Regions from separate parts of the Alkalihalobacillus sp. NPDC127517 genome, predicted to be linked through region 1. Evidence: predicted binding sites of a transcription regulator. Region 1 holds the regulator's gene; each other region holds the start of a gene.
What was found. Region 1 encodes LexA, which represses DNA repair genes until DNA is damaged. Its sites were predicted from a motif close to CGAACATATGTTCG; they were not measured.
Positions count from the first base shown of each region.

Region 2: the regulator LexA is predicted to act here: its motif matches at 1,936-1,949, upstream of ACQKKO_RS09260 (YolD-like family protein).
Region 3: the regulator LexA is predicted to act here: its motif matches at 3,662-3,675, upstream of ACQKKO_RS06285 (DNA polymerase IV).
Region 4: the regulator LexA is predicted to act here: its motif matches at 4,536-4,549, upstream of uvrB (excinuclease ABC subunit UvrB).

Region 1 is NZ_JBNNQX010000010.1:130,899-137,098, reverse strand. Features, by position in the region: gene ACQKKO_RS14995 (YneF family protein) at 1-107, opposite strand, end outside; gene sirA (sporulation inhibitor of replication protein SirA) at 209-667, opposite strand; gene tkt (transketolase) at 806-2,800, opposite strand; gene ACQKKO_RS14980 (DUF896 domain-containing protein) at 2,929-3,168, opposite strand; gene ACQKKO_RS14975 (YneB family resolvase-like protein) at 3,255-3,932, opposite strand; gene ACQKKO_RS14970 (hypothetical protein) at 3,913-4,143, opposite strand; gene lexA (transcriptional repressor LexA) at 4,295-4,924, shown strand; gene ACQKKO_RS14960 (carbohydrate ABC transporter permease) at 5,131-6,018, opposite strand; gene ACQKKO_RS14955 (carbohydrate ABC transporter permease) at 6,005-6,200, opposite strand, start outside.
Region 2 is NZ_JBNNQX010000006.1:51,857-58,056, forward strand. Features, by position in the region: gene ACQKKO_RS09235 (amidase) at 1-161, opposite strand, end outside; gene tlp (small acid-soluble spore protein Tlp) at 312-521, shown strand; gene ACQKKO_RS09245 (hypothetical protein) at 781-957, shown strand; gene ACQKKO_RS09250 (hypothetical protein) at 954-1,208, opposite strand; gene ACQKKO_RS09255 (GNAT family N-acetyltransferase) at 1,275-1,691, opposite strand; gene ACQKKO_RS09260 (YolD-like family protein) at 1,990-2,358, shown strand; gene ACQKKO_RS09265 (hypothetical protein) at 2,605-2,796, opposite strand; gene ACQKKO_RS09270 (hypothetical protein) at 3,286-3,462, shown strand; gene ACQKKO_RS09275 (hypothetical protein) at 3,998-4,180, shown strand; gene ACQKKO_RS09280 (hypothetical protein) at 4,308-4,571, opposite strand; gene ACQKKO_RS09285 (hypothetical protein) at 4,951-5,175, opposite strand; gene ACQKKO_RS09290 (peptidylprolyl isomerase) at 5,296-5,730, opposite strand; gene lysA (diaminopimelate decarboxylase) at 5,846-6,200, opposite strand, start outside.
Region 3 is NZ_JBNNQX010000004.1:100,529-106,728, forward strand. Features, by position in the region: gene ACQKKO_RS06260 (mechanosensitive ion channel family protein) at 1-858, opposite strand, end outside; gene ACQKKO_RS06265 (hypothetical protein) at 1,016-1,318, opposite strand; gene ACQKKO_RS06270 (FixH family protein) at 1,458-1,943, shown strand; gene ACQKKO_RS06275 (MATE family efflux transporter) at 2,019-3,371, shown strand; gene ACQKKO_RS06280 (hypothetical protein) at 3,441-3,590, shown strand; gene ACQKKO_RS06285 (DNA polymerase IV) at 3,693-4,928, shown strand; gene ACQKKO_RS06290 (YolD-like family protein) at 4,925-5,266, shown strand; gene ACQKKO_RS06295 (N-acetyltransferase) at 5,283-5,717, opposite strand; gene ACQKKO_RS06300 (AbrB/MazE/SpoVT family DNA-binding domain-containing protein) at 5,953-6,200, opposite strand, start outside.
Region 4 is NZ_JBNNQX010000001.1:100,985-107,184, reverse strand. Features, by position in the region: gene ACQKKO_RS00500 ((2Fe-2S)-binding protein) at 1-315, shown strand, start outside; gene ACQKKO_RS00495 (Zn-dependent hydrolase) at 528-1,769, shown strand; gene ACQKKO_RS00490 (pyridoxal-phosphate-dependent aminotransferase family protein) at 1,783-3,012, shown strand; gene ACQKKO_RS00485 (DMT family transporter) at 3,048-4,010, opposite strand; FMN riboswitch at 4,191-4,331, opposite strand; gene uvrB (excinuclease ABC subunit UvrB) at 4,566-6,200, shown strand, end outside.

The sequences.
Region 1 (6,200 bases):
GGCGGGTTCTTTTTCAAGTAAGACATCATTGTTTTACGAGCAACAAAGAATCCGATAGCTAGTCCCGCAAGAACAGCTACTGTATAACCAATAATATGAATCCACATTTCGGTGAACGTCCTCCTTCAAACTAAATCAAACGACGGAATCGCTCCGTACATCCTCATCTATTATATCTTAAGTTGGAACGCATTTAAAGGAAAGGTTTTCAAATAGAATGGCTATTTTGGAAGGCCTGTACTTTTTTTATTGGGCCTAGCCATCCGAACCGCTTTTGACCTACGTTCACGGCAAAAAAATACGTATCTAACTCCTTCAGTCTCTCAAATAACCGTGTCTCTATCTCCAATTTACCAAAAGCTAACAGAAGGAGGTGCTGGTCTTTTATCTTAACATCAATCCAGCTTCCAGATGAGCGATGCTCCATTCGAAAGGTGGATAAATCCAAACGCTTACTACTTAAGTAATAGTCTTCTTGCATGAGGATTTTTGATACATCCTTTAATGGAAGTGGCTTTGTAATAAACTCTACTTGTTTTGTTAGCAGGGGTCTTAACGTATGATCTGCCGTAAAACGTTCACAAAATAAATTAAAAAGCTTTATTTCCTGACCATAATAACGATTCACAATCGCTTCGTCTAGCAGATATAATTGGTAGCTTCTCAACCTTCCCCCTCCTCTTTTATACAGTATGTGTGCCAAGTATACATAACTCGTATTAAAAAGGCTGTTTCTTGCTGTCGAAGATTTGGTCGATGCTTGTCAAAAAAAAGAGGCAGTCATCATTGACTACCTCTGCAAAAGTTATTGAAGCAGGGCTTTAACCTTTGCTACAACATTTTCAACGGTGAAACCATATTCAGCAAGAATCTCAGACCCTTTACCAGAAGCACCAAAACGGTCAATGGCAAGAATGTCCCCTTCATCACCTACATAACGATCCCAACCTAGTGAAGCTCCAACTTCAATACCTAGACGAGCTTTAATCTGTTTTGGAATCACACTTTGTTTGTACTCTTTTGATTGAGCTTCAAAGCGATCCCAACTTGGCATACTTACAACACTTACTCGAATGCCATCTTTCTCAAGCTCTTTTTTCGCTTCAACGGCAAGACCTACCTCAGAACCTGATGCAAGAAGAAGAACTTGTGCTTCCCCTTCAGCTTGATCAATTACATACGCACCCTTTTTAGTACCCTCATACGCATGCTCAGCCGTTCCTTCAATAGTAGGAAGGTTTTGACGGCTTAACACAAGAGCTGTAGGCTGATTTGTTGATTCAAGAGCTAATTTCCATGCAGCTGTTGCTTCATTTCCATCAGCAGGACGAATGATTGAAAGATTAGGCATTGCTCTAAGCGCTGCCAGCTGTTCAACCGGTTCGTGAGTCGGACCATCTTCTCCAACAGCAATACTGTCATGAGTAAATACATACGTAACAGGAAGACCCATTAACGCAGCTAAACGAATAGCTGGACGTAAATAATCCGAGAACACAAAGAATGTTCCACCAAATACTTTAAGTCCACCGTGTAATGCCATACCATTTAAAGCAGCACCCATAGCGAATTCACGCACTCCGAACCAGATATTACGGCCGTCGTATTGATCACGGCTGAAGTTGTCTTGTCCTTTTAACGTTGTGTTGTTTGATCCGGCTAAGTCAGCTGAGCCCCCAAATAATTGTGGAACATGTTTAGCAAAAGCGTTTAAAGCTTGCCCTGCAGACGCACGACTTGCCACACTTGTACCCACTTCATGAACTGGAGCCTCTTGATCCCAACCTTCAGGAAGCTCTCCAGCCATTGCAAGCTTAAATTCTTTTGCAAGCTCAGGATACGCTTCTTCATATTTCTCAAACAATTGATTCCATTCTTTCTCTTTATCAGCGCCTTCTTCTACAACACGAGCAAATAGCTCTGCTGCTTCACTCGGAATATAGAAGTCCCCTTCGTAATCCCAAGCGTACGCTTCTTTTGTTAGTTTCACTTCATCCGCACCAAGTGGTGAACCGTGAGAAGCTGATTTACCTGACTTGTTCGGTGAACCAAAACCGATTGTTGTTTTCACTTCAATTAGTGTCGGACGGTCATCTGTTTTAGCAAGCTCAATTGAATTTGAGATTTCTGTTACATCATTTCCGTCTTCTACTCGAATCACTTGCCAGCCATACGCTTTATAACGATCCTCCACACTTTCTGAGAAAGAGTGATGCAGGTCACCATCTAAAGAAATATCATTTGAATCGTAAAGCACGATTAAACGACCTAATTTAAGATGTCCAGCTAGGGAAGCTGCCTCAGCAGAAATCCCTTCCATTAGATCTCCATCTCCACAAATGCTATATGTGAAATGGTCTACAACGGAAAAAGTATCTTTATTATAAGTGGCTGCAAGATGTCTTTCAGCCATCGCCATACCAACAGCCATTGCTACACCTTGTCCAAGTGGACCTGTTGTTGCTTCAACGCCGGGTGTGTGACCAAATTCAGGGTGCCCAGGTGTACGGCTTCCTAGCTGTCTAAACTGTTGAAGGTCATCAAGGCTTAGATCGTACCCTGTTAGATGTAACAAGCTATATAAAAGCATCGAACCGTGACCAGCAGAAAGAACAAAACGGTCGCGGTTGCTCCACTCTGGGTTACTAGGATTGTGATTCATAAACTTTGTCCATAAGGCAAAAGCCATTGGTGCTGCCCCCATCGGCATTCCCGGGTGACCAGAATTCGCTTTTTCTACACTATCAATCGACAATGTACGAATGGTGTTAATTGCAACTATTTCTGCATTTGTAGACATATGTATGTTCATCCTCCTGTAAAACTTCAATTTTCTTATTTCTCACTCATCATATACAATTCCCGTCAATTTCACAAGGTCAGACAACTATGATTGTTTGTAAAAAAGACTACTTTTATAAGTAGTCTTTAATGAGTATGACCATTAAAACGTTTTTTACTTTCTTTTAGTGCTTCTGGAGTGACATCTGTTCCTTCTTCGTCAACAACTTTTACAGAGTGTAGTTGATTTTTGAAAGAGTTTCGAAACCCTTTAAGATATTCTGCACGAAGATCTTTTTGCTCTTTTGCTTCAGAAAGAGTTAGTCCACTATCTTTTGCTTTTTTAGCAAGCTGATTAATACGATTTAATTTATCTTGGTGTAGCATGATGAACACTCACTTTCTAGATACAACTCAATTTGATCATTATGTTATCACGTAAGATAAAAACCTTCAACTTCACTGCTCAGAGGTTAATTGCTGGCATTAGACTCTACCTCTTTTTGTTTCATATACTCTTGATACCGGCGATGCACAGTTGCTTTTGACAAATTATATCCAAGCCCTTTTAATGTTGCAGAAATATCATAAAAAGCCAGTCCTCTTTCTCTTAAACGAATGATTTCTTGTAACGGAACATCCAAACGGTCTCGTCCGCCTCCGCCTAAGCTTGAAAAGTTCTGTTCAGGGTGGTAGCCATCTGCCATCGCTCGCTTCATCCCTCTACGGATCTTTAAATTATGAAGCTTTCTTTGATATTCCTCAACAATAGAAACAATACTTAAAACCATCTCATCAGCTTCTGATAGTTGCAACTGTTCATGATCCTGTAAAGTGAAGATATGGATACCAAATTTCTTTAGCTGATAGAGGAGTGCCATACGAGCATGTCCCCTAGCTAATCTTGTTTCGTCTTGTATTAATAAAATATCAAACGCTTTTTCTTTAGCTAGATCAAGAATCGTTAACATTTCTTCTCGATCAATTTCATACCCACTAGCTTTCTCTTTAATGGAACGAACAAGTGACCATTGCTTTTCTTTAACCATTGCGGCAAGTTCTTGCTCTTGTCTTTCAAGTGATGTTTGCTGCTCTTCTTTTTCCGTACTTACTCTACTATAAATAATGACCCTATTTGTCCGTTTTTCCATCACTTTTTACTCCATTACTAAATTTATACGCGTAATCCACATTTGCTGCTGGTACCCTTTCTACAACATTATCATATTGTTCGTCAACACGATCAACAATTTGCTGATCCATTTGGTCATTTGGAAGTAAAATCGTTATATACATAAGGCCTAATGTAATGATGGCTGCTCCAAGTAAAAAGAATTCCTGTCCTGTCCATTTCTTACTCATATCGCTCACCTCTAATAGAATGTTTGTTCGCCTTTTATATTAAAGGGAACATTCGTTTGTGTCAACTATCTTTTCAGAACTTATGTTTGCGTTACATATGTTCGTATGGTAGGATTTAAATACAAAGGAAACGTTAGAGGAGTGTAATAGAATGACAAAGCTTTCTAAACGTCAGGAAGAAATTCTTGGATTTATAAAAGTAGAAGTCCGCAAAAAAGGTTATCCACCTTCTGTACGTGAAATCGGCGAAGCAGTTGGGCTCGCATCAAGTTCTACAGTTCATGGTCATTTATCAAGACTTGAGAAAAAAGGCTACATCCGTCGCGATCCTACTAAACCTAGAGCAATTGAAGTACTAGATTTAGAAGAAATGGTAGGGGCTAGCGAAAATCCTAAGCGTCAAGCAAGCTATGCACCCATCATCGGTAAGGTTACCGCTGGTCTTCCTATTACTGCGATTGAAAGTATTGAAGATTACTTGCCTCTTCCAGAGCATATGACGGCTGATGACAATACATATGTGTTAGTAATTGAAGGGGAAAGTATGATTGAGGCTGGAATCTACGATGGTGACATGGTGATTGTTAGACAGCAGCAGACTGCTAATAACGGAGACATTATCGTTGCCATGACAGATGAAAATGAAGCAACGGTTAAACGCTTCTTTAAGGAAAAAGATCGAATTCGACTTCAACCTGAGAATGCATCAATGGAACCGATCATTCTTTCATCTGTTACGATTTTAGGAAAAGTGATTGGTGTCTTTCGGACGATTCATTAATTTTCTCATTAAACAAGCTGACCTCACTAGTCAGCTTGTTTTTTTGTCCTTGCCTCTTATTTTAGAAACGTTATATAATACGGTACGTGAAATTTTATTATTACTTGTTCTATCAGACAAGATGTTTTATTTGCTTATCCAATTCTTTAAAGACATGTAGCCAGGTTCTCCATTTGGAAAACCTGGCTCCTTGATTTGTATAGGGTTTACCCTTTCACACCTGTTAATGCAATTCCCTCAATGATTTGTCGTTGGGCAAATACATAAATGACGAGAACCGGAATAACAGAAATGGTTGCTCCTGCCATCATAAGTGGCCAGTTTGTCACATATAGTCCTTTAAATGTTGCTAGTAATAACGGTACCGTATATAAATCCTGATCACTTAAAAAGACTAACGGCTGGATAAAGTTGTTCCATATCCCGATAAACGAGAAGATCCCGAATGCTGCTAGAGCCGGTCTTACAAGTGGCAGAATGATTTTCCAATAAATATAAAGCGGGTTTGCTCCGTCCATAACAGCTGCTTCTTCCATCTCTTTTGGAATCCCCATAATAAATTGTCTGAGCAGGAAAACGCCAAAAGCGTTAAATAAAGCATTTGGTACGAGAATGGATAGGTGACTGTTCACCCAGCCGATCGTATCCATAATGATATATAAAGGGATTAGAGTCACTTGCATTGGAACCATCATGGTTGCTAGAAATGCGACAAATAAAAAGCGAGATCCTGGAAACTTAATCTTTGCAAATGCATATGCAGCCATTGAGCATGTGAGCAACTGACTAAATACAACAACAAATGAAATATAAAAGCTATTAAAATAAGCTCGACCAAACGGCATCGCACTTAATGAATCTGTGATATTACTCCACATAAATGGATCTGGAATCCAGACAGGTGGAACGGCAAAGATTTGCTCAAATGATTTTAAGCTACTTAATGCCATCCAAATAAATGGACCTGCCATCAAAAGTGATCCAATAATCAATGCAAGGTGGAGGACGATTTGAGATGGTCGTATTTTAGATTTCTTTATTTGACGCACTTGTTTTGGTGGTTGTTGTTCAATCGTTGTTTTACCTTCCTCCATCTTCATAGTGCACCCACTTTCTTGAGACTGAAAATTGAATCAGTGTGAACATCAGGATAATCATAAACAGTACCATAGCTGAAGCTGTACTTGGACCAAAAGCCGTCCGTCCAAAAGCCGTCTCATAAATATGATAAACAAGTGTATAACTCGCCTTACCTGGGCCCCCCTGAGTCATAACA
Region 2 (6,200 bases), on a different contig from region 1:
GACGGCTTATGTGTACGGAGCCAATCAGGGTTTCCAGCGCTAGAGGTCACACCCTTAATGGAAAAAACATCCTTTACCGCAAATGTGAACGAATCTAATAGACCCGTTGAAGTTGGTTGAACACAAACAGATGGATCAACATACGCATTCGTTTTACTCATGAAAATCCTCCCCATATCCTTTTATCTATATCGCCTAAGTTACCTGAAAGCCGGTTGAGAATGTTCGTGTTTGTTAGAATACCTACCATACATCCTCATACTTTTTGAGTGGTTGAGGCATACTAAACACTCAAAAAGGAGGAATGACACATGGCAAACCCAGATAATCGTGCAGATAACGCAAAGCGTATTGGAGAAATTATCACCAATACGGAACAGAAAATTCATGATACAGAAGACTACATGGCCGCTCATGATCACCAATTAGACGAGCATGACCGACAAGATATTATCAACAAAAACAGACGCAGAGAAACAAGTATCGAAAGCTTGCGTAACGAAATTAAAGACGAATCATAACTGATAACTCGTAGGCCCTTCTTTTACGGAGGGCTTGTTTTAATGTAAAAATATACGTTTATCAGACAAAAATATGGTATAATCTTACTAATAATTTGTTGATGAGGAGACTGATGATGGAATATACAAGAATTGATATCCCGTTTGGCTCAATCTTTTTCCAGATTCTCGGTTTTGTTTTTTTGGTTGCGCTCATCTATGGTGGATTTTTGGCGATTAGAGCGTTGAGAAAATATGTAAGGTCGTAAGGAGGGATAAAATGATTTATTTTTACGTTATCGGATCTGCCTTACTTATAATTAGTGGTTTGTTCACTGTTTTCTCCGATTCTAATTCATTATTTTCTATTCCAACTTTTGGTGCGGCATTATGCTTTATCGTTTCAGGTATACTAGATCGGAAACAAGAGAGAGATGAGTTAAAGAAAGAATCTTAATCGGAGAATAGGCTGATTAATCCAGTGATAAATAATACAAGAATGAAAAGAATGCCAAGTACGTAGCGCCAGCGAGCAAACTTAATTTCATTCGTATAATACGTATTTAAAAGAATGAGTCCGTACGTAAATGCGATTAAGATTCTTGAAATCCCTCTTACATATGGAACTTCTATCGCAAAATGCATGATTATTAAAATTAAACTGATGACAGCAAAAAGCGGCCACCATCGTGCAAATTTCTTTAACAATTTGAACCCTCCATATTACTTTTAAAAGGGAAGAGCGCACAAGTAGACTTGAGCGCTCTTTCTTTTTTATGATGTGAAATGTCCTGCTTGAGCTCCGTAATTACGCAGGACCATCGCATTTGTTTTGATCATGCCGTGCTTCTCATAATAAGGAACGAGGTCATCATCACAGCCAAGATCAACCATGTAAAGATGACTGAGCTGCTTTTTCATTCGCTCGACTAATTCGTTACCGATACCTCTGCTTTTATAAGCAGGTAGTACCTCTAGTAACGGGATATAAGCAGACAGAACTCCATCACTAATCGCTGTAATAAACCCTACCACCTGGTTCGCATCCACGTCTACTGCCAAAACAATGTGGCTGCTTTGCTGCAGAAGCTGAATGTGCGCAGCCGAACCTGGATGACTTGGCCAATCCACAAAAAAACCTTCTACCATGCTAGGTGTAACTCCATTTGTATCATAAATAAATTGAATCATTCATCAACACTCCTCGTCATTTTTAATGAATTATTAGACGTATAGGCAGTGGACGAATCAATAAAAAAGTAACAAGAAATACCCTCCTAGTTTGACTAAAAAAAATGAATGATATGTATATGATCACTTTCTATGTATTCCATGCAACTCTATTATAAACGAAATAGTCTAAAAAGGTAAATACTTCAAAGGAAATTAAAAGAAAAACAGAGGATAAAATTGGTTTTTATTTTTCATTGAATACCGAACATATATTCGCATATAATAAGAACAGCGAACCAATGTGGGAGTGTGTATCATGCCATCTTTCGAAGAGCTAGAGGAATATAAAACATTTTTACGTCGAGGAAACTTAACGTGGGAAGGCAGTCGAATGATGCTTCCTGAACATAAGGAACGAATCCGACAATCAAATGAACGAGACTATCGCGTGGAGAAACATGAGCTTGATCCAGATGAGCTTGAGCGAATTGGGCAGGTAGTCATGGATTCTTTACAATATACGAAGTGGGTTAAAGTTACCTATTGGGAGCAGTGGGCTCATCATGAAGTGACAGGTATTATTGCTCAGGTGAGTAAGGATCAGAAACAAGTAAACCTGGAGCTTGAGAATGGTGACTTGATGTACATAGCAGTGGACTGTTTGCGGTCGGTGGAGTTGGTTTAAAATCTAATAATTGATTTAAAGTAATGCGTGTTATGTACTCCTTTTTAGGTTTGAACCTCATAGTGAAGATCGATTCTTCTAGTTGAGAGGATTTTTCTTGGTAAAAGTGTTGAACTACTTGCTGCGCACCGCATTCTTCTTGCTATGCGATCCACACTGCTTGCTAACAGCGGTTGCTTCTTGGTTTTCCCTCCGTTCCCCTGGCTATCAGCCCCTCCTTCTTAATGGAACACGCTCTGGGCTTGGTTAAACTTCCATTCTTCTTGCTAACGCCTCGTTCTTCTTACTAAAATGTGCGAAGTCCTTGATTCGCGGCATTTTTCTCTTACTAAGCAGCTCCTTCTTGGTGGTCAGGTCATAGTTCTTGATGTGCGGCGAATCTCTCTTGATGTTGCTTCCTAACTCCTTACTATCAGCTGCGCAATCTTGATATTTCATCTTTTCTCCTTGCTATCAGCCTCTCGCTCTTGATGGAACATCCTCTGAGCTTGATTATGATCCTTTTCCTCTTGCAAACGTACCTCTCTTCTTATTAAATTCTAAAATGTTCTTGATACCCGGTTCTTTTTTCTTGCTATGAAGACAGTTCTTGGTACTCACGTTAATTTTCTTAGTGTACAGAGCATTTCTCATGCAATGTTTTGTAAGATCCTCTCAGGGTACAGGATGCTAACAAGAGTGTCTTTATGCTACATAAGAATTTGTTTATTGACGCTTTAATTACGGTTACAGCCTTTTGGTTTTTAAGCGTACTCTTAAGGCTTCTTTTTGACGGCGAGGGTAATTTAATCTCTATCCTTCGCGACACTCTCCCAATAGTCATCCATAGGATTTGTGTTGTTTACAACATTATTTAAACTTGTATTGAGGAGCCATCTATAGATTCCCCTTTAACAGCTTATAGATCAAAAAATGGAGGGTCGATCCATGCACATGTTTAATGCCAGATGGCTTCTTGCTGTAGTCATAGCTTTTATTGGTGGACTCGCTTTATATTTCATCGTTCCACTTTTCGGAATTGAACCGAATATAGAGTTATTCACCGCTGGCTTTTTAGGGATATTTATTTTGCGCATAATTTTATTTAAAGCATTCCGTGTCTAGTATTCCCTATTTAAGTCGGGAGAGGCTCAAATCAATCGTAATTATCTAAGCTCTCTGTTAGACTCGCAACTTGGGCCAAAGTAGCCACTCTTTTCATTATCCATAGTGTGAGCTGTATTGAATCTAAATTTACAACCTAGGCATGTGTAAATAGGTTATCTCAGGAATTATATACTTAGCTAACTTGCCCTAATTACCTCATAGACATAAAGTATTCTCCATATAGACGGCAGCTTGAATATTTACTTTTTAATTGGAATTGAAATTGTGTTACTGTTGACCTGTAAATCTATTACATATCGAGGTGACTACATATCGACACTCTTGCAATCTTTGCTTTTTCTGTTGCTACAGGCGCAGTTAGTATTTCTTTACTAAATTATAATAGCCTTATCAAAAGAAATAAGGTTATCCAGGATTTAAATCATCGAATCACTGAATTAGAAAATAGTTAAGCCTTCTATGAAGGCTTTTTCTAATTAATTAAGTGAAACTCATTGCAATTTCCAGCGTATAAATTAAAGAGGTGAACTTAATGAAAGCTAATTTATATTATCTTGCTGGCACTGCATTTCTGTTAACTGGAGGAATCATGATCTTATCTGACTCCGATTCAATACTGAAAACTGTATACATATTTCTCGGGCTCGCTTTCATGAGTAAAGCAACTGCAGAGAAAAAGAAGCAGATGAATGAAAATAATCGCTACTCTGATTAATGTCTAGGTCCATTTTGTTCATAGAAACTTTTGCACTAGTCATCATTACTTTCATATCTTGACAACATGCAAAATGAGAGCTGCCATGTAGGTAGCCCTCTTTTTATGTATTGAACTTCGAACAATGTTATTTTAGATTCTTAATTTCTTTTCTAATCATTAAATTCACATCTACTGCAAGATACTCTCCGCGTACTACCGTCCATCTTGTTCTTATTCCTAACTCATCTTGAATGAGCTTTGCTTGGTAACGATCCGACCCGTGAACGTTTATGACTTTAACTTCCCAAATGTAATCTTCTCCATTGTGGTTCGTTTCATAAAATTCATGACTGTGAAGTTTGTAAAATTCTATTTCTCCCACCTCCCCTGGCACCTTATTCGACAGCAACTGTCATTTCCCCTTCTAATTTATTCCATTCCAAACCACACACCAACGATGCCTTAACTGGCTAGTGTCCTAATTAGTTATGGCTATGTTATTGATATGCAGTTTAGAGGGGATAAAAAAGAAACTAATTACCAAACCTTTCGCTTAATACCTTCAAACTTCTGAGATATTATCTCTTGATTCTTTTGTACATTTCTCATCAGTCTTTCTTTCTTCTGATCCATCAAGTTCCCATTATCAATTGCTTTCAGATTACTTTTGCGCATTTTCCAAAAACTATTCGTATTTATAATGAATAATACCAAGAGCACAGTGATCACTATAAATGCCAGAAGGATGTATAAGACTCCAATTAAGTTGAGAATTATTGAATCCATGGCTATAGCTCCTTGTTCATTCTTTTAATTTCATCAAGTTCATTAGACATCTTGTTTTGCTTATCTAAGATCTCTTCTAAAACCTTTAACTGATTTTCTCGTTTTTCTTGAGCTTCTTTTATTAGCGATACATTTTTTTGTTCAGCAGCTTTTAACCTTCGACTATTTATAAATAATATAAGCATAGAAATTATCAAAAGCGTTGCTGATAAGGTAAGCACTTCCATACATTCATCCCTCCATTGTTTAAAACTTCGATACTAAATCATTTACAGGTTCAGATCTATAAAAAATTGATTTATTTATAATAAAAAGAGCTACCCATAAAGGATAGCTCTAAGCATATATTACTCTTCCCAAACCTTCACTTCGTTCATTACATCGCCTTGCTTGATGCGCGTGATTAGGTCTTCGCCTTCGATAACTTGTCCGAACACAGTGTGCACGCCATCAAGGTGTGGTTGTGCTTCGTGAACAACGAAGAATTGGCTTCCTCCCGTGTCTTTACCAGCGTGCGCCATAGATAGAGCACCTTTTACGTGTTTGTGTGGGTTGCCTTCTGTTTCACATTTAATTGTATAGCCAGGGCCGCCTGTGCCGTTACCAGCTGGGTCTCCGCCTTGTGCTACGAAGCCTGGGATTACACGGTGGAATGTTAATCCGTTGTAGAAACCGCTGTTTGCTAGTTTCTCGAAGTTTTCTACGTGTCCTGGTGCTGCTTCTGGGTAAAATTCAATGACTAATTTTTCGCCGTTTTCGAATGCGATGTGTCCTTTTTTCATATGAATCATCCTCATTTCTTTAAAGGTTTGTCTTATCTTTTGTTTGCTGTTTAGACAGCCAGATTCTATTGTACACCATCTTCTTTCAAATAGAAAACGATAGTGACTTATGCTATTAACGGGAGAGAGGAAGATCTAAGCGAACAAGGTCCTCATACTCTTCTCTTTTTACTACGAGCTGAACATCTCCGTTTTCAACAAAGACAACGGGTGGACGCGGAATGCGATTATAGTTGTTTGCCATTGAATAGCCATAGGCACCTGTACAGAAAACAGCTAGAATGTCTTCATGGTTTGCTTTTGGTAATGGCAAATCCCAAATTAACATGTCACCACTTTCACAACATTTACCTGCAATGGAGAACGTGTCTGTTGCTTCTTCGTTTGCACGATTTGCGAGAATCCCTTCGTACTCTGCTTGATAAAGGGATGGTCTTAGGTTGTCGCTCATTCCTCCATCCACTGCTAGG
Region 3 (6,200 bases), on a different contig from region 1:
AAATAATTGTAGCTCCTGATCAATCCGATCTCTTAGTTTTTGTAGCTTCTGACTAGAGGTAGATTGTCTGATTCCTAAGCTAAAGTAAACACGTCTTCTTCCCATCTCTGTCCAGTTGGTAATGGCTTCATTTGCAAGCGTAGAGTTTGGAATAACAACTAATGTATCGGAGAAGGTGCGAATTTTTGTGCTTCTAAACGTAATATCCTCTACTCCACCTTCGACCGTTGGTGTCTCAATCCAGTCCCCTTTTTTAAATGGACGTTCCGTAATAATAATAATTCCACCAAAGAAGTTACCAATTGTGTCTTGGGCAGCAAGGGCAAAGGCTAGTCCACCAATTCCTAGACCAGCAACAAAGGTACTAATGTCAAATCCCCAGTTATCAAGAATAATGATAAAGGTAACAATCACCACTAATACTCGAAGGATCTTTGAAACAAAAGGAATAAGCATACTTTCTTCTTGTAGCTCTGCTTTTTTTGCAATGTTCGTAACCGCATTTGAGTAATAAGTCATGTAATTATATAAGCCCCACCCTATGGTGAAGATAATGAATGACCGATATAAGCTTTGAACAAAAGGCCTAAGCGTTATGTTTGAGTACTCTAAGTATTGTAAGGCAAGATATGTACCGATCACTACAAATAAGAAGCGTAATGGCTTTTCATAGGATTTTAAAACATCTCGAATGACTTTCGTTGAGGTACGTTTTGATAAGCCCAATACTACCTTTTTTGTTAGAGTTGTGAACATTTTTCTAAAAACCAAGAACACTAAAAAGATAGCAATGGATAAGCCAATATTTATCCAGTCCAGGTTTATTATTTTTTCTATATATTGATTCAAACGTTCCATAGAGGCTCCTCCCCGTACTTCTATTTCTTTTGTTTATAAAGGATACCCGCTATGTGGTCCGTTTTTCAACCAATAACCATTGTCCGCCAGCCACATTTTCTTCTTTTTCGACAAAAAGTAGCTCAAGCATAGGCTTGAGCTAGAAAAATGATTCCTTTTAAAATGGATCATGGTCCAATGTTTTTTGAATAACCTTTGCAAGCTCAGGTTTTGTTGTTTCTTTTTTTGCGTCAGAATGTGGAATCGCTGCTTCTACTACATCCTTTAATCCTGAAAGAACATCGTCACCTGATTCCATCATGGCATTTGTCATATCATGACTCTCTTCTTTATAATCTATTGCTTTTTTCTTAATGGCTTTTGTGTTTGTTAAGGCATAAAGACCTGCCGCTGCCAAAAATCCGCCAGCTGCTCCACCGATCATATACCCCGTATGATTTTGTTTTTTTCGTTTGAACATCTTTTTCACCTCTTTTCTGTTATCGTGTGTAGCAGAGACGATATTATACATAGTTTAAAAAAGGTTATAGTCTATGCTAGAATAAATAAGACTAACTCCTTACAATGAAAGGATTTATTTTTTAGGAAAGGTGTTTATCATGAAAAAAGGACTACTCGCATTCTCCATTGTTGCCCTTTTCATGATTGCAAGCTGCGCTATTGGGCAGAATCAATCAGATCAGCAAGGGCCCGGTTCCCTTGATACGCTTGAGGCTGAAATACACGCACCAAGTGAAACGGCTTTGGATGAACCTGTTGTGCTACAAGTATATGTTACTTACGGCGCCGAGCCTCTTACCGATGCCAATCGTGTAACGTTTGAAATTTGGAAAAATGGTCATCGCGCTACAGGGGAACTAATCGACGCAGAGGAATCTGATCCCGGTGTGTATTCACTCGAAACAACATTCAACGAGGATGGCATTTATCATATACAGTCCTTTGTTGAAGCAGGAAGCGAACAAATTGAGCCGACTGTTCGTGTCATAGCCGGAGATGTTTCAGAAACAGAGCTCGAAGCGGCCGAACAAGAGTTTCAACAAGAAGAAGATCAAGAAAAAGCACAGGAATCTAAACCAGATTAATTAATGATAAATGGCTACAAGGAAAACGTTACGAGTAATCGTGACGTTTTCCTTTGTGCCTATTGGAGTTGAATGATGTATCACGCACAAACCTATCAGGAAAAATTGAAATTATATACGTTAATTCTTTGGCCCATTATGGTCACTCAAATCAGCCTGCATGCGATGAATGTAATTGATACGATGATGTCCGGTCGAGCCGGTACAACCGACCTTGCTGGAGTTGCAGTTGGATCAAGCCTTTGGGCACCGATACTCACAGGTTTTAACGGTATTTTGATGGCTGTTACACCAATTATTGCACAGCTGCTTGGAAAGGGTGAGAAATCCTCTATTTCTCGATCCGTAATTCAAGCTCTTTATCTTTCAGTCGGGTTGGCACTACTTGTTTATTTGGCTGGCTTCTTATTTCTTCCTTCAATTCTGCAATTTATGAGTTTGGAAGCTGAGGTATCCCATGTAGCAAAGCATTACTTAATTGGATTGTCCATTGGTCTGCTTCCACTTTTCGCATCGAATGTTTTACGTTATTTCTTTGATGCGCAAGGACTTACTCGGATTACAATGACGATTTTACTTCTTACTTTACCTATTAATACGCTTCTCAATTATGGACTCATTTTTGGTAAATTGGGTTTACCCGAGCTTGGTGGAATTGGTGCTGGTTACGCAACCGGTATCACATATTGGATTATTTTCCTCTTAAGTGTGTTTATGACCTATTCCATTCCAACCATACGTTCCTTCTCGCTTTTCTCTACCTGGTTCAGGCCTTCTCTAAAAGCTTGGCGTGAGCAGCTTTCCCTTGGTTTACCAATGGGGCTTTCTATCTTTTTTGAAGCGAGTATTTTCTCGTTTGTTACTTTACTTGTCAGTCGGATGTTTGCAACAGATATTATTGCCGCCCATCAGGCAGCCTTAAATTTTTCGTCGCTCTTATTTATGATTCCACTTAGTATGTCGATGGGCTTAACGATTGTGGTTGCTTATGAGATTGGCGCAGGGCGTCTCCAAGACGCAAGACAGTACAGTCGAATTGGGATATCCGCTTCCATGCTTATTATTTCCATTGCATCCGTTATTCTGTTTTTTCTTAGAGAACCGATCTCATACTTGTACACGGATAATCCGAATGTCGTTCAGCTTGCCATGAGCTTCTTTATCTTTGCGATCTTTTATCAGCTTTCTGATGCTGCACAGGCTACCTTGCAAGGTGTACTTCGAGGCTATAAGGATGCGGCCGTACCGTTTATTATTGCCTTAGTGTCTTATTGGGGGATTGGGATTCCTTCTGGCCTGTTACTCGCTACTCAAACAGATTTAGGACCATTTGGTTTTTGGATTGGCATTATCATCGGATTAACGAGTGCAGCCATTGGATTTTGGATTCGATTGTCGATCGTCACCAAACGTTTCTCTCTATCGTAAAAGAATGAATTCCTTGTATTTGGACATAGTTGTATTAGGAACTTTTTTACGATAAGAGGTGGTTAATCAATGTGGATTCAATCAATTCTTTTTACCACACGCGGATCATCCGGCGTAGGCATGATGCCCATCGTGCTTGTTGCTGTTTCTGTTGGCCTGATGGTTATCATTATGGGTGCGCTTTTGATTTATCTTTCTCGCAAACGTCAAAAACAATAAATCTCCTTTTAAAAAGAACCCCAGCTGGTTCTTTTTTCTAGTTGTATAAGAACATTCATTCGCATATAATAAGAACATATATTCGCCAAGAGGTGAACGAGAATGAAGAAAGTCATTTTTTTAGTGGACATGGAAAGCTTTTATGCATCAATTGAGGTGACTAGAAGACCGGACTACCGAGGGAAGGCCTTAGTGGTGTCTGGTGATCCGAATCGTCGGAGTGGCGTGATATTGGCTGCTTCAAAGGAAGCCAAACGCTTTGGCGTCAAAAATGCCGAGCGTCTATGGGAAGCGCAACAAAAGTGTAGTGATTTAATTATTGTTCCGCCGCATATGCAGGACTATATTGAGGTCTCCATTGAAATCACGGCTATTCTTAAAACGTACACGGACTTAGTTGAACCTTATTCGATTGACGAACAGTTTATGGATGTGACCCATTCTCAGCGACTTTTCGGTTCCCCTCATGAGATTGCAAAAAAAGTTCAACAAGACATTTGGAAACAATGCGGAGTAAGAGCGCGTGTTGGCATTGGTGAAAACAAAATTTTAGCTAAGCTTGCCTGTGATCATTTCGCCAAAAAGAATAAGGAAGGCATCTTTGAATTGAAAGCTGAGGAGCTTAAAGAAACGCTTTGGCCATTACCTGTAGAAGATCTGTTTGGCGTGGGCAGCCAAATGAAGCGCCATCTCTATGACCGAGGCATTCGCACCATTGGGCAGCTTGCAGCGACTAAGGTGGAGTTTTTTAAGAAGCGATGGGGCATACATGGTCAAGTACTGTGGATGAACGCAAATGGAGTTGATTACTCTCCAGTCAAACTCTCCACGCATGATGGACAAAAAGCGATCGGTCACGGAATGACACTGCCCTATGATTATGCAACAAAGGCTGATATTCATACCGTGTTGCTCGAGCTATGTGAAGAGGTTTGTCAGCGCGCCCGTAAAAATCATGTACATGGATCAACCGTTTCGCTCAGTGTCTCAGGTGCAAGCTATGAAGTGCGGACAGGGTTTCATCGTCAGTTTACGATGCCCTATGCAACAAACGCCTCCCTCACCTTATATAGGTACGTTTGCCAGCTGCTCGACCGATTTTGGGATGGTCAGCCTGTTCGCCGGGTAGGCATTGCTCTGTCTAAACTATCTGATGGAGATGCTGTACAGCTAGATTTGTTTGACCACAAGCAGCAGCAAGAGGACCGGGCGCTTGGAGAAGCGATGGACCGAATTAAAGCACGCTTTGGCAAAACAGCCCTGCTTCGCGCCTCCTCTCTCCTACCTGCTGGTCAAGCGAGAGAGCGTGCAGCTAAAATTGGAGGACATTACAAATGAGTGATTTTTTAGAACGAGGCAATCTTTTATGGGAAGGCAGTCGAATGATGCTTCCTGAACACAAACAAGCCATTCGTGCGCAAAACGAGCGCGAAAAGCATAGTCCTCCCCCTGAGCTTGACGGACAAGAGTTAGAAGAGCTTGGAAGGGTTGCAATGCACTCCCTAACCCATTCTACCCCTGTGCACATTGTGTATTGGGAAGACGGATACGATTACAAACTAATTGCTACTGTAGAACGAGTAGAACCCCAGCAAAAGCAAGTAACCGTTCGAGAAAGTAAGGATACACGCAAAACCATTACGTTTAACCACTTAAAAAGCATCGAGCTCATTTAAAAAGGAAGAAGGCGACTTACTTAGCCGCCTTCTTCCATTCCATTACATATTCACGTTCACTTGTCGCATCGTCCATTTGTTCAAAAACAATCTGAAAGCCAGAACGTTTATAAAACTGAATCGCTCGCTCATTTTTCGCATACACCTGCAAGCTTAAAAACAAATACTCATTCTGTACCCAATCAAGTAATTGCTTCCCATAGCCCTTTCCTTGACGCTCTACATCTATAAAAAGTGCAGCTATTTGAGTATCCATTAGTGAAACAAACCCACAGATTTCTCCTCTACTTTCCAACACAAGCGTACGTGCTTGAGGTAGATACTCATTCTTCATTGCTCTTTGTTGCTCTCTCCAATACAGTTTGGCAATAAAGTCGTGAGCTTCAAAAGAGGCCGTAAGCCAAATTGAAACAAGTATGTCCATATCTGCACGCTGAGCCGGTCGGATCATGTGATTCTTCCTCCCCTTAGTAGTTTAATGATTGGCTTTTGGTCCTATCAACCATCTGTGCATCCATTCCCCCGTTCTGTCTATCTTAAATAGATCCATGTGATTGATTCTCTATTTACGTTTATATTTACAATCATACCATCTATGTTACCAAAAGGTTCTCCATCAAAAAAACGGTATAACACGACCTTTAAAAGGAACGTGTCATACCGTTTCAGAAGAGCTTAGCTGTGTTTTACTTCAAATACTCTTCTACTTTTTCCAGGACCTCTGAGGCTCCTTTTGGACTTAGCACAATGTTCCCATTTCCAAGTGAAATGTTTTGCTCGTTAATCTCACCTGTCAGCATGCATTGTGTACTTGGCGTATACTTCTTTAAAATAATTTCCTCGCCATTCACGTAAATCTCCATAGGATCTTTAATGTCTATATCTAAGGTGCCCCGCAGTTCCTTAGGAATCACAATACGGCCTAATTCATCAA
Region 4 (6,200 bases), on a different contig from region 1:
ACCATGGCTTATCAGGTAGAAGGAAGGTCAGTCAAAACAATTGAGAACCTGACATCGGGTGAAGAGCTTCATCCGGTCCAACAAGCCATGCTCCAGCATGGCGGGTTTCAATGTGGCTATTGCACTCCAGGTATGGTCATGGCTATCGATGCACTGCTTACCACTTATTCAAATCCTACAGAAGAACAGATTAATGACGCATTGTCGGGCAACCTATGTCGATGTACAGGTTATGGCGGAATTATCAGGTCGATTCAACATTTACTAGTGGGGTGCCATAAAGAATCAACTCCTAGAAATCAATCTATTAGATGAAGACTTTGAAACGGAAGACATATTCACTACAGAATTCCTTCCAGAATCTTGATTAAAAACAGAGGCCAGAGAATGGCCTTTTTTTCTACCTTTGCTTTAGTTACTTTATCTAAAAAATAAAGTGTTTTTTGGTGATTACACCAATGTACCTTTGGGTTGAAATCGGTATGATAAATCTAATAGAGCACGTTGAGTAAAGGAGGAAGAGAACGATCGCACAAATACAGCCGGTTCATCCAAAACAATCAGTTAGCGATTGGATTCAGTGGTTAGCAACCTTCGGAAAAACGGAAAACGGAGGAGTGACGAGGCTTCTTTATTCAGAGTCTTGGCGTGAAGCCCAGTTGGCGTTACAAGTACAAATGATTCAAAGGGGATTCACAGTGCGCTTTGATGAGGTGGGTAATCTGTTTGGACGGTACATCGGTACAGATGAACCAGACTCCATTATTCTAACAGGCTCCCACATTGATACGGTACGTGATGGAGGACAGTTTGACGGTGCATATGGTGTGTTAGCTAGTTTTTTGGCGGCGAGTGAGCTTTTTGCAGAACATGGTCCTCCTAAGCGAACGATTGACGTTGTTTCTTTAGCGGAGGAGGAAGGCAGTCGTTTCCCTTTTACATTCTGGGGATCCAAATGGGTTACTGGACAGAGTATTTTGAACACTGCTCATACATTTATTGATTCTGATGGGGTCTCGCTCCAGCAAGCGATGGTCAAGGCTGGGTTTGGGCATGGTGTATCGACACAAACCTCTGCTGAAACCATTCAGGCATTTATTGAGCTTCATATTGAGCAAGGAATCCTCCTTGAACAGAAGAAAAAGGATGTTGGGATTGTGAGCGACATTGTCGGACAACGACGATATATGATTCAGTTTAGTGGCGAGAGCAATCATGCAGGCACAACACCAATGTCAATGCGAAAAGACGCGATGCGACTAGCTGCTGAATTTATTACATATATCTCGAAAGAGGCCGAACAACTAGATCCATCACTCGTGGCGACGGTCGGTCGTTTAGTTGCATCACCCAATGTGCCAAATGTGATTGCGGGAGGGGTCGAGGCAAGCTTAGATGTACGACACGCACAAACAAGTGTTTTAGATCAATTTGAAGCAATCATTCATCAATTTAAAGAGGTAGCTAAGCAAAATGAAATGGAGATGAGCCAAGATTGTTGGTTACAGATCGAACCAGTCCATTTAAGCGATGTGTTTGTTGAACAAGCATTATCTCATGCAGACACGCTCGGCTTCTCCTCTCAAAAAATGGTGAGTGGGGCAGGGCACGATGCACAGGTTTTTGGATTAACCTGTCCAACCTTGCTTTTATTTGTACCAAGTCAAAAGGGAATTAGTCATTCTCCTGAAGAATGGACAGAACCAGAATCACTCGAAAAAGGACTTCAACTTTTAAAAGCACAGCTTTACACGCTTGCTTATGAATAGGAGGTATCATTTTATGTATCAAGATTTATCAACTCCTTTGCGCACAATTTTAACACCGGGGCCAGTCGAGGTTGATCCGAGAGTATTGCGTGTTATGTCGACACCCATCGTCGGTCAATTCGATCCAGCCTTTACAAAGGTTATGAATGAAGTGATGGATATGCTGCGTCAATTATTTCAGACAAAAAATCAATGGGCATTTCCAGTTGATGGCACGTCACGCTCTGGAATTGAGGCCATGCTTTGTAGTGTTATTCATCCTGGCGACGTTGTTCTTGTACCCGTTTATGGTCGCTTCGGAAATCTGTTAATTGAAATCTGTGAACGATATGGAGCAACTGTGGAGGTCATAGAAAAAGAGTGGGGTAGCGTATTTGAGCCAGCGGAAATTATTGAAGCGATGAACGAAGTCAATCCAGATATTGTTGCACTAGTGCATGCCGAAACATCAACTGGCCGTATGCAGCCATTAAAAGAAGTTGGGGAGGCATGCCGCAAGCAAGAGGTCTTATTCATTGTAGACGCCGTAGCTTCAATTGGTGGAGCAGATGTTCGAGTGGATGAATGGTGCATCGATGGATTAATCGCTGGTACTCAAAAATGCTTATCCGTGCCTTCTGGTCTCGCTCCACTAACGTACAATAAACGAATTGAAGAACGGATTGCTAAACGGAAGAAAGTAGAGAGGGGAATTGCAACAGAAGAGGAGCTTAAATTGACCAATCACCAATTTATTCGAAGTAATTACTTTGACTTATCCATGCTTCAAGATTATTGGGGACCTCGTCGTTTAAATCACCACACAGAAGCGACTTCCATGCTTTATGCGCTGCGTGAGGGATTACGTTTAGTATTAGAAGAAGGGTTAGAAGAGCGCTTTAAGCGTCATGCTTATCATGAAAAAGCATTAATGATCGGACTTGATGAGATGGGATTAGAGCGATTTGGAGATGACGCAGTTAAACTCCCAACCGTTACATGTATTAAGGTGCCTGAAGGTGTGAAAGCCGATGAGGTCAGAAGTACATTACTTGAGATGTTTGGTATTGAGATTGCTAGTTCATTTGGACCTCTTCACGGAAAGATTTGGCGAATTGGAACAATGGGGTATAGCTGTCGAAGAGAAAATATTCTCGCTGTTTTAGGTGCACTAGAGGGCGTACTAGTCTATTACGGTGTGCCAATAAAGAAAGGTAGGGCTCTTGAAGCGGCTATCCGCTATTATGCAGAGGAACAAAATTAAAGCCAGAATGGACCCGGTCCATTCTGGCTTTTTTGTTAGGATGTTTTTGATAGTACTGGTGCAGGATCCTTTGAAATAGGTGCAATAATCTCACGTTGCTTAGAGATTGTAAAGAGTACAACCCAAATCAAAATGAATCCAGTGAACTGAGCAGCAGTGACGCTTTCTTGGAAAACCAGCCAGTTCACAATCATACCAGTCATCGGGAAGCTTAGTTCAGCGAGTGTTGCTACACTTGCTTTAGTATTCGTTAATCCTTTGTAATATAGCAGCATACTGAACAAACCTGGTAACAACGCAGATACTAAGAGGTTTACACCAATTAACGTCATACTAACGGAATCACTAGGTAGTGTCCAAGCAGCATTTTGGATGAGCATGATGACTGTTATAAATGGAATAGCTAATACAAATCGTAAAGAAGTGACTGTTTCAAACTTCATTTGCTTTAGCAATAAACGACCCATTACGGTTGACCCACCCCATAGTGCTGCGGCACCTAATGAAAGAATACTTCCCATTTGAATGACTTCACCCATATGACCAAGAGGTAATGAGAAGCCAAACGTTAAAAAGTATGTTCCAATCAAGGCGACAATAACAAGAGGTGTAAAGTGACGTGGAAACATCTCTTTTAATAAAATTCGAGCGAGAACAATCGCAAACAATGGCTGCATTTTCTGAAGCAACAAGACAGCATTAATATTTCCGTATGTTAGCCCAGCCGTAAATAATAATGTAGCTAAGGCTGACCCTCCCCAAGAAATGAAAAGCAAAGCACCAATGTGACTTTTTTTCAGTCCTCTTAATTCCCGGCGATTAAACCAGAGAATAGGAATCGTAATAAAAGCAAGTAAGATGTGTTCAATAAAGACAATTTGTGCAGATGTTAATGTATCAAGAAGTAACACACGAAAGAGCGGGTTAACGCCCCAGAAGGCAGCACCTATGACGATGAGCCAAAACGTGTTTTTTGATTTCAGTCCTGTTTGTTCCATGATTCAAACCCCTTTTAGTAGTTTGAATATGGGATCGTTCGTAAGAAATAAAAAAGATGCATGGATTTCGCTTGTTCTGATTAACCCGATCAACTTAGTAGACAATCAGGGCTTGAAGTCAGAAAAAGCACAAATAAGCATGCATCTTCAAATAGGTACACTTAAAGAAAGTGAACTATTTATTATCTTCTCCCATCCGGACTTTAACCGTCGGCTCTGGAATTACACCAGATCAGTCCAAACTGCAAGCAGCTGGAGTCGCGGGCTTTGTTTAAAAAACATCACCGCCGGTCAGGAATTACACCTGCCCCGAAGATCCATATTCTTTTTTCATTTCGATAATTCATATCATAGCTCACCCATCTGAATTCGTCCAGTAAAAAGTTTTGCCATTTTTATTCTTTGAAGAAACGGGTATGGATGGTTTATAGAGTATGTGAGTGTCTTACATTGGCTACAATAATGGGGGTACGAACGTTCGCTTTTTTGTGTGTATTTCATCTAATTATGATATACTTAATCATGTGATCATATGTTCGATTAGGAGGCTGGCTTGTGGAACAGAAAGAATTTGAACTTGTTTCTGATTATGAACCTCAGGGTGATCAGCCAGAAGCAATTAAAACGATAGTTGAGAAGTTAAATAGTGGTGAAAAGTTTCAAACGTTACTTGGAGCAACGGGTACCGGTAAGACATTCACCATGTCAAATGTGATTAAGCAAGTCAATAAGCCGACGTTAATTATGGCTCATAATAAAACACTTGCTGGTCAGTTATATAGTGAGTTCAAAGAATTTTTTCCGAATAATGCGGTGGAGTATTTTGTTAGTTACTACGATTATTATCAGCCGGAAGCGTATGTGCCAAGTTCTGATACATTTATAGAAAAAGACGCAAGTATTAATGATGAAATTGATAAGCTTAGACACTCTGCTACAAGCTCATTGTTCGAACGAAACGATGTCATCATTGTTGCGAGTGTTTCGTGCATTTATGGTCTAGGTTCCCCGACGGAGTATAGAGACCTTGTTTTATCATTACGAGTAGGAATGGAGCTTGATCGCAACGAGCTATTACGCAAGCTGGTTGATATCCAATATGATCGAAATGATATTAACTTTACTCGTGGTACATTCCGCGTGCGTGGAGACGTAGTTGAAATTTTCCCGGCCTCTCGTGACGAGCAGTGTATTCGTGTAGAGCTTTTTGGAGACGAAATTGACCGGATTACCGAGGTAGATGCCCTTACAGGAGAAGTAAGAGGCGAGCGAAAGCATGTAGCGATCTTTCCTGCATCTCACTTCGTTACGCGTGAAGAAAAGCTAAAGCGTGCCATGGCAAATATTGAGGCAGAGCTTGAAGAACAGCTTAAGAAAATGCAAGAAGAAGGAAAATTGCTGGAAGCTCAGCGCTTGGAACAACGAACAAGGTATGACTTAGAAATGATGGCTGAAATGGGTTTTTGTTCAGGAATTGAAAACTATTCACGTCATCTGACATTAAGAGAATCTGGTGCAACTCCATACACATTGATGGATTTCCTTCCAGATGACTACCTATTAATTATGGATGAATCTCATGTAACGCTCCCGCAGGTTCGTGGAATGTTTAATGGAGATAAAGCACGTAAAGAAATCCTAGTAAATCACGGATTCCGTTTACCGTCTGCTTTAGATAACCGTCCATTACGGTTTGAGGAGTTTGAAGAAAAGGTTAATCAGGTTGTCTATGTATCAGCTACTCCAGGACCTTACGAGCTCGAAAAAACGCCAGATATGGTTCAGCAAATTATCAGGCCGACTGGATTGCTTGATCCAACGATTGATGTACGGCCAAGTGAAGGTCAGATTGATGACCTTGTTGGAGAGATTCATGACCGGATGGCTCGCAACGAGCGTGTGCTGGTGACAACCTTGACGAAAAAAATGTCTGAAGACTTAACGGATTATCTTAAGGAGCTTGGCATTAAAGTAAGATATCTTCACTCTGAAATAAAAACGCTTGAACGAATTGAAATCTTAAGGCAGCTGCGTTTAGGTACATTTGATGTGCTGGTTGGGATTAACTTACTCCGAGAAGGTCTAGATATTCCTGAAGTCTCACTTGTAACCATTCTCGATGCAGATAAGGAAGGCTTCTTACGAGCGGAACGATCGCTTATTCAAACGATCGGGCGTGCTGCACGTAAT